DNA from 2 places in the Pseudoalteromonas sp. OANN1 genome. Region 1 is predicted to be linked to the other one. Evidence: predicted binding sites of a transcription regulator. Region 1 holds the regulator's gene; the other holds the start of a gene.
The links. The regulator ArgR, encoded in region 1, controls arginine synthesis, uptake and breakdown. The targets are predictions, from matches to a motif close to ANTGAATANNTATTCANT.

Region 2: a site for ArgR is predicted at 1,473-1,490, ahead of argC (N-acetyl-gamma-glutamyl-phosphate reductase). Genes of this name have one in related genera too.

What each region holds. Positions count from the first base shown of each region.
Region 1 covers NZ_JAMXSE010000008.1:63,698-67,321, forward strand. Annotated here, with positions in the region: gene NH462_RS09040 (OB-fold-containig protein) at 1-480, opposite strand, end outside; gene argR (transcriptional regulator ArgR) at 884-1,351, opposite strand; gene mdh (malate dehydrogenase) at 1,593-2,525, shown strand; gene serA (phosphoglycerate dehydrogenase) at 2,752-3,624, opposite strand, start outside.
Region 2 covers NZ_JAMXSE010000007.1:10,636-14,259, reverse strand. Annotated here, with positions in the region: gene NH462_RS08075 (heme-binding protein) at 1-46, opposite strand, end outside; gene argE (acetylornithine deacetylase) at 268-1,416, opposite strand; gene argC (N-acetyl-gamma-glutamyl-phosphate reductase) at 1,593-2,603, shown strand; gene argB (acetylglutamate kinase) at 2,600-3,379, shown strand; gene NH462_RS08055 (ornithine carbamoyltransferase) at 3,389-3,624, shown strand, end outside.

The DNA of each region.
Region 1 (3,624 bases):
ATATACTCTGGCTTGACCGAACGTGTTGCTAACTCTCGATGTTGCAATAACGCATTCGAGCCCAACCAGCGCTTGCTTTGATGTGGTTTCTTGGCTTTCGAAAAAGCGTCGTAATGGTCTTACAATGACGGCGGTTAGTGGTAATGCAGCAATGAGGCTAACAAGCATAAATACCGTGCCCATCAGGTAGTAGAAAATGCCATTGCCTAGTAGGTAAGCAAAAAACTGTTGTACATAAATACTGACAATCCAGCCCAGCGCGATGATTAAACTCAATGAAATACTCACAGGGACGCCGCCAAAAGCGACTTCCCAAAAAGAACCAGAGCTTGCGCCTTCGGTTTCAATATCAACATCGCCTTCTAAGATATCGATATCAGCAAAACCGAGTAAAGCAATTAGCCAGAACAACAACACTATCAGTAGTAGTGTTGAAAAAATAACAGTGGGAAACGTAAATGCAGTATTTAAAAATTCCATTGCTGATCCTTAGTTCCTTGCATTTCCTTTTAAGCGGTTAAGTAAGTGAATTGTCCACTCAGCGCCGTAAGGTGTCTTTGTGTGTATCAAGCGGTGAGTTCCGCATCATAGAATGTGAGATGATTGAGTGAAGCGAATAGCGTTCGTGTCCGGTAAGACGGAGACACTGTAGGAAACAAATCCGAGAAGCTAGTCAATCAGCTTAAAAACCATCCATGCGTTGTGAGAAAGCCTCACATGTGTTTCTAAAGTTGCCACAGTTAGACATATTATGTCAAACGTTTTTTGCTGTAAAGTTAAGCAATTTATTCTGTTTATCGTGATAGTCGGGAAGCGTGTTCGTAGAAGCTAGAGTATCAGAGTATGTGCTAACCTGTGAGTTAGCACCGATAAAAATAATAGACTAAACGTTATCGAACAGAGTTTTTACTTTATCTAAAGTAACGTCGATTTCAGATACTTTGGCAGGGGCAATAAAAATCGTGTCATCGCCAGCGATGGTACCTAATACGCCGTCTGCGGTGCCTAATGAGTCAAGTAGCCTCGCAATTAACTGTGCAGCACCAGGACTGGTTCGAATAATAATCATCATTTCGTTGTGCATAATATCAACGACTAACTGACGTAAAGGACTTTTTGCTGTTGGTACGCTCATTTCGGCGGGTAAGCAGTAAACCATTTCTTGTTTGGCATTACGTGTACGCACAGCACCAAACTTGCTCAGCATGCGCGACACTTTGCTCTGACTGACGTTGTCAAATCCTTGTTGTTTTAGAGCATCAACAATTTCACCTTGAGAGCCAAAGTTTTCTTCTTTTAAAATGGCTTTAAATGCTTTGATCAGTGCTTCTTGTTTTTCTTGCGGCTGCATAGTCTGTCTTCTTTTACGGCTAATCTTTAAATTCTACACAAAACCGCCGAGATTCCCAAATTTGCGCGACCAAAATGGCAGTCGTAAAGCATAAGTGTACAAAGTGTCGCGATCTTTACACTTTTATTTAAGACATTAGTCAAAAAATCTCGAAAATAACCGTGATTAATTTGTGTTTAACAGCGCTTTTCATTATCTTTACTGCACACTCAATTCCACCTTCAAATTATGGAGAATTCAAATGAAAGTTGCTGTATTAGGTGCCGCTGGCGGTATCGGTCAAGCTCTATCTTTATTGCTTAAAAATGGTCTTCCAGCTGGCTCTGAGTTAGCGCTTTATGACGTTGCACCTGTTGTACCTGGTGTTGCAGTTGACTTATCTCACATCCCAACTGCGGTAAAAGTAGCGGGTTATGGTAAAGACGACCTAGACCCAGCTCTTGCTGGTGCTGACGTAGTGCTTATCCCTGCTGGTATGCCTCGTAAGCCTGGTATGGACCGTGCTGACCTATTCAACGTTAACGCAGGTATCATCAAGACACTTGCTGAAGGTATCGTTAGAAGCTGCCCTAAAGCACTTGTTGGTATCATCACAAACCCAGTAAATGGCACGGTACCAATCGTTGCTGAAGTGTTCAAAAAAGCAGGTACTTATGATCCAGCTCGCGTATTCGGTGTAACAACGCTTGACGTTATCCGCGCTGAAACTTTCATCGCAGAGCTTAAAGGTCTAGACGTTGCTGAAGTTAAGATCCCAGTAATTGGTGGTCACTCAGGTACTACAATTCTACCTCTGCTTTCTCAAGTTGAAGGTGTTGAGTTCACTGACGAAGAAGTTGCTGCACTAACGACTCGTATCCAAAACGCGGGTACTGAAGTGGTTGAAGCTAAAGCGGGTGGCGGTTCAGCTACACTTTCAATGGGTGCAGCAGCAGCACGTTTCTGCTTCTCACTAGTGAAAGGTCTACAAGGTGAAGAAGTACTTGAGTACGCATACGTTGAAGGTAACACAGGCGATGCAACATTCTTTGCACAGCCGGTTATCCTTGGTAAAAACGGTGTAGAGAAGTTACTTCCTTACGGTGAGCTAAGCGCGTTTGAGCAAAAAGCAAAAGACGACATGCTAGCGACACTTGAAAAAGACATCAAAGAAGGTGTTGATTTCATGGCGTAAGCCAAATTGATACAAAAAAACCAGTCACTTCACAGCGACTGGTTTTTTTATGTGTGATTCTTCTTATACCAGTTGTATTAAGTAAATGATCTATCTTGAAGCGGGGAAATAGCTTTAGTAGCAAGGCAAAAATTTTGCTATTTAGTTGTTCTAAATGAGAAATTTTTAACGAAGCTAATATGCTATTTCACCCTTCAAATTGATTAGAGAATTAATTCAATTGGTATTAGTGAAGAATACGTGCTCTGATAGTTCCTTCAACCGCACTTAACTCTTTCAGTGCTACTTCAGAGTGGTCGCTATCGACGTCGATAACTACGTAACCAATAGATTCATCCGTTTGTAGGTATTGCGCCGCAATATTGATACCGTGCTGAGCGAACGCTTGGTTGATTTGCGTTAGTACGCCTGGGCGGTTTACGTGTACGTGTAATAAACGACTTCGGTTTGATAATTCAGGTAGAGAAACTTCTGGGAAGTTAACTGCCGTGACTGTTGAACCATTATCTGAATATTTTGCCAACTTACCCGCGACTTCCACACCAATGTTTTCTTGTGCTTCTTGGGTAGAACCACCAACGTGTGGGGTTAGCAGTACATTGTCAAACTCGCGTAGTGGTGAGACAAACTCTTCATGATTAGATTTTGGTTCAACGGGGAATACATCGATAGCAGCGCCAGAAAGTTTCTTCGCGGCTAAAGCTTCAGCTAAGGCGTCGATATCAACAACCGTTCCACGTGATGCGTTAATTAGGATTGCGCCTTGTTTCATCACTTCAATTTCAGCCATGCCGATAAGGTTTTTGGTCTGTGATGTCTCTGGTACATGCAAACTGACCACGTCCGCTCTTTGTAGCAGTTGCGTTAGCGTGTGTAACTGCGTTGCGTTGCCGAGCGTGAGCTTATCTTCGATGTCATAAAACTCGACGTTCATCCCGATATTCTCAGCCATAATGCCAAGCTGGGTGCCAATGTGACCATAACCAATAATACCCAGCGTTTTACCACGGGCTTCGTATGAACCATCGGCAGATTTATCCCACTCACCGCGATGCGCCTTTGCGTTACGCTCAGGAACACGGCGCAATAACAAGAGAAT
Region 2 (3,624 bases), on a different contig from region 1:
CAATAAGTAACGGTTGCGATAGGTCTGGTGGTGTTGTTTCAGTCACGGTTATATCCTCGCTAAATTGCTTGCGAGCACCTCGACTAATTCTAGCTACTTTTGATTTGGCGCCCGCACTATGATCCCTGTCATGACCGCTCAGCGATGACGGGATCTTCAACCATCACTGCAATGCAGTTAGGTATAGTGCAGACTGTGAATATGGCAATTACATATCATTACAGCGATTTCATTGCCTGAACGTGAAGTGATGAACTCGCCAATCCGCTAAGCAAAGCAACTTTCTCTTATTAGCTGCTTAATAATATCCTGACTTGGCTGGATTTTTTCCATTGCTAAAAACTCGTTGGGTTGGTGTGCTTGATTAATCGAACCCGGTCCCATAACGATAGTTTCGCAACCTAGCTGCTGTAGAAATGGTGCTTCGGTACAATAGTTTACAGCAATTGCTTGTTGTCCTGACAGGCGCTCAGCCATTTTCACCAAAGCAGAATCCGTTGAGCCGGTAAAAGCCGGAATGGGTTCGTGCATATCTATAACCGAGACACTATTAAGATAATGTGTATTGATGGGTGCCATTGCTGCCGTGAGCATGGCTTGTAATTCTTTGATGCTCAGACCAGGCAAAGGGCGCATATCAATATGTAGTTCACAACAGCCACAAATACGGTTGGCATTGTCGCCACCATGAATGTGCCCAAGGTTTAAAGTTGGGTAAGGAATAGCAAAATGTGGCGTTGAATATTTATTCTTTAATTCTTCTCTTAACTTTAATAAATTTGCAATCACCTGATGCATGATTTCAATGGCATTTAAGCCGCGCTCTGGATCTGAGCTATGACCTGAGCGACCAACGATGCGGATGGCGGTCGTCATATGGCCTTTGTGGGTAAATACTGGCACCATATCGGTGGGTTCACCAATAATACAGCGCGCCGGCTTCAAGCTTGGATGTTTTGCGATTTCCTGAGCTCCAGCCATAGTGGTTTCTTCATCGGCGGTGGCTAAAATCATGATAGGAGCATTTTGCTGTAATTCATCAAGCTCTGAGATTGCATTCAATACGAAAGCAAAAAAGCCTTTCATATCAATACTTCCAAGACCATATAATTTATTATCTTGCTCGCTTAATTTAAAAGGATCAAATTGCCAGCGGCTATCGTCGAATGGCACGGTATCCGTGTGGCCGGCCAACATTAATCCACCATCGCCACTGCCTCGTCTTGCAATTAGGTTATATTTTCCTTTTGCATGTTCAAGCTCTGTTACTTCAACGATAAACCCTAACGTTTCGCACCACTGCGCGAGTAGATGGATCACATTCTGATTGCTCATGTTGAGACTTTCTTCTAATGCACTGATAGATGGCGCGGCGATCAGTTGCTGATACATTTCCATAAAAGCGGGTAATTTCATAAAAATTCCTAAAATACTTATTCAAAGTTCTTGCATAAAAATATAAAGATGTTTAGAGTGAATATCAATTCACTTTTTTAGCATAAATATATTTTGGAACAGCAATGCGACGATTTGACTTCAACAACTAGCAGAACCAATCCAAATCAAACTTTTTTAATCTTGAGAACACTATGTTGAAAGTATCTATAATCGGAGCGAGCGGCTACAGTGGCGCTGAGCTTGCTAAGCTGGTTGTCAAGCATCCTGCCTTCACACTTGCGCATTGCTTTGTATCTGAGCAAAGCTTAGACAAACACAAATTCATCAGCGATTTATATCCAGAATATTCGGGCTTGCTAGATATTGAGCTGCAACCCTTAAATGAGCAAGCTTTTTCGTTGATAGAGCAATCATCGGACTATGTGTGTTTATGCACGGATCACAAGGTTAGCGTAGAACTTGCACCGGTATTTTTACAGATGGGCAAACGGGTTTTTGACCTATCTGGAGGTTACCGTTTATCTTGCAATGAAGACTACGAAACTTACTACGGTTTTTCTCACCCACATCAAGACTGGTTAGCGCAAGCGCAATACGGGTTAGCTGAATGGTATGGCGATGCCATTAAAAAGGCAAAGTTAGTGGCGGTCGCGGGCTGCTATCCGACTGCGGCACTCAATGCACTTAAGCCATTACAACAAGCTGATCTGATAACAGAGCAGCCAGTTATCATCAATGCTGTTTCTGGTGTTACCGGCGCAGGAAGAAAAGCGAATGTCGCCACACACTTTTGCGAAGTATCTCTTGCACCATACGGTTTGTTTACGCACAGACATAGTCCAGAAATAGAAAAATACCTTGAACACCCAGTGTTGTTTACGCCGCATTTAGGGAGTTTTAAGCGTGGTATCTTGGAAACGATCTACGTCACTCTGAAAGAAAATGTCACACCAAATCAAGTCGATGCCGCTTACCAGGTGCTTGCCGATGAGCCGCTGATCAGGTTAAAGGGGAGTCAACTTCCATCAATCAAAGCCGTTGAAAATCAACCTTTTGTGGATATTGGTTGGCAGCAAAAGGGCAATCAACTGATCGTGGTTGTCGCGATTGATAACTTGCTTAAAGGGGCTGCAGGCCAAGCATTACAGTGTATGAACTTGGCGGCGGGACTTGAGCATTATCAAGGTTTAGGAGTATCAGCATGAGCAAACAAACTTGGGTGATAAAACTAGGTGGCGCGGTGTTGAATCAAGAGGGTGCAGCGCAAGCATTGTTTTCAGCTATCAAGCAAATTCAACAGGATGCACCACACAAGCAGTTTGTGATTGTTCATGGTGGCGGGGCGCTGGTTGATAAGTGGCTGACCGATGCCGGTTTTGCTACTGCAAAACATCAAGGATTGCGGATCAGTCCGCAAGAGCAAATGCCCTATATTGTTGGTGCACTTGCAGGCTGTGCTAACAAGCAACTGATGGCGGACGCCATTACCGCCACGCTCAAGCCCGTTGGGCTGTGCTTATATGATGCAGGGTTTACCACAACTCAAAAACTAAAAGCGCTTGGCCGTGTGGGTAGCTGTGAAGCGAGTGTAGGTGGCATGCTTGAAGCAGTGTTGGAGTTTGATAGGTTGCCTGTTGTTAGTTCAGTAGGTATTGGCGCTGACGGCCATTTATACAACGTGAATGCGGATGAAGCAGCAGCTGCTATCGCCAGTAAACTTGGTGCAGAACTTATTTTTATGACTGACGTTGAGGCGGTACTTGATGGCGATAAACAGCCATTAAATCAACTTAACGCGGAACAGATTTCAACGTTAATCGCGCAAAAGGTCATTCTGGGCGGGATGGAGGTCAAAGTTAAGACCAGTCTTCACGCTGCCCAACACTTACGACGAGGGGTGTACATCTCTAGCTGGCAAAAGCCAGAAAATTTAATTGCGTTGCTCAATGGTGAGCACGTAGGTACACAAATTCTGCCGTAGGAAAACATCATGACTAAACATTTTTTAACTGGTTTGGAATTAGACCAAACTAACGTTTTAAACTTATTAAAGCTTGCAAAAAATATTAAAAATCAACCGCAAGAATATAACCAAGCCTTAGCTGGCAAGTCGATTGTCACGTTATTCGAAAAGCCGAGCTTAAGAACGCGGCTATCGTTTGATATCGGTATCCACAAATTAGGCGGCCATGCTGTGTATTTAGATCAGCAAAATGGCGCAATGGG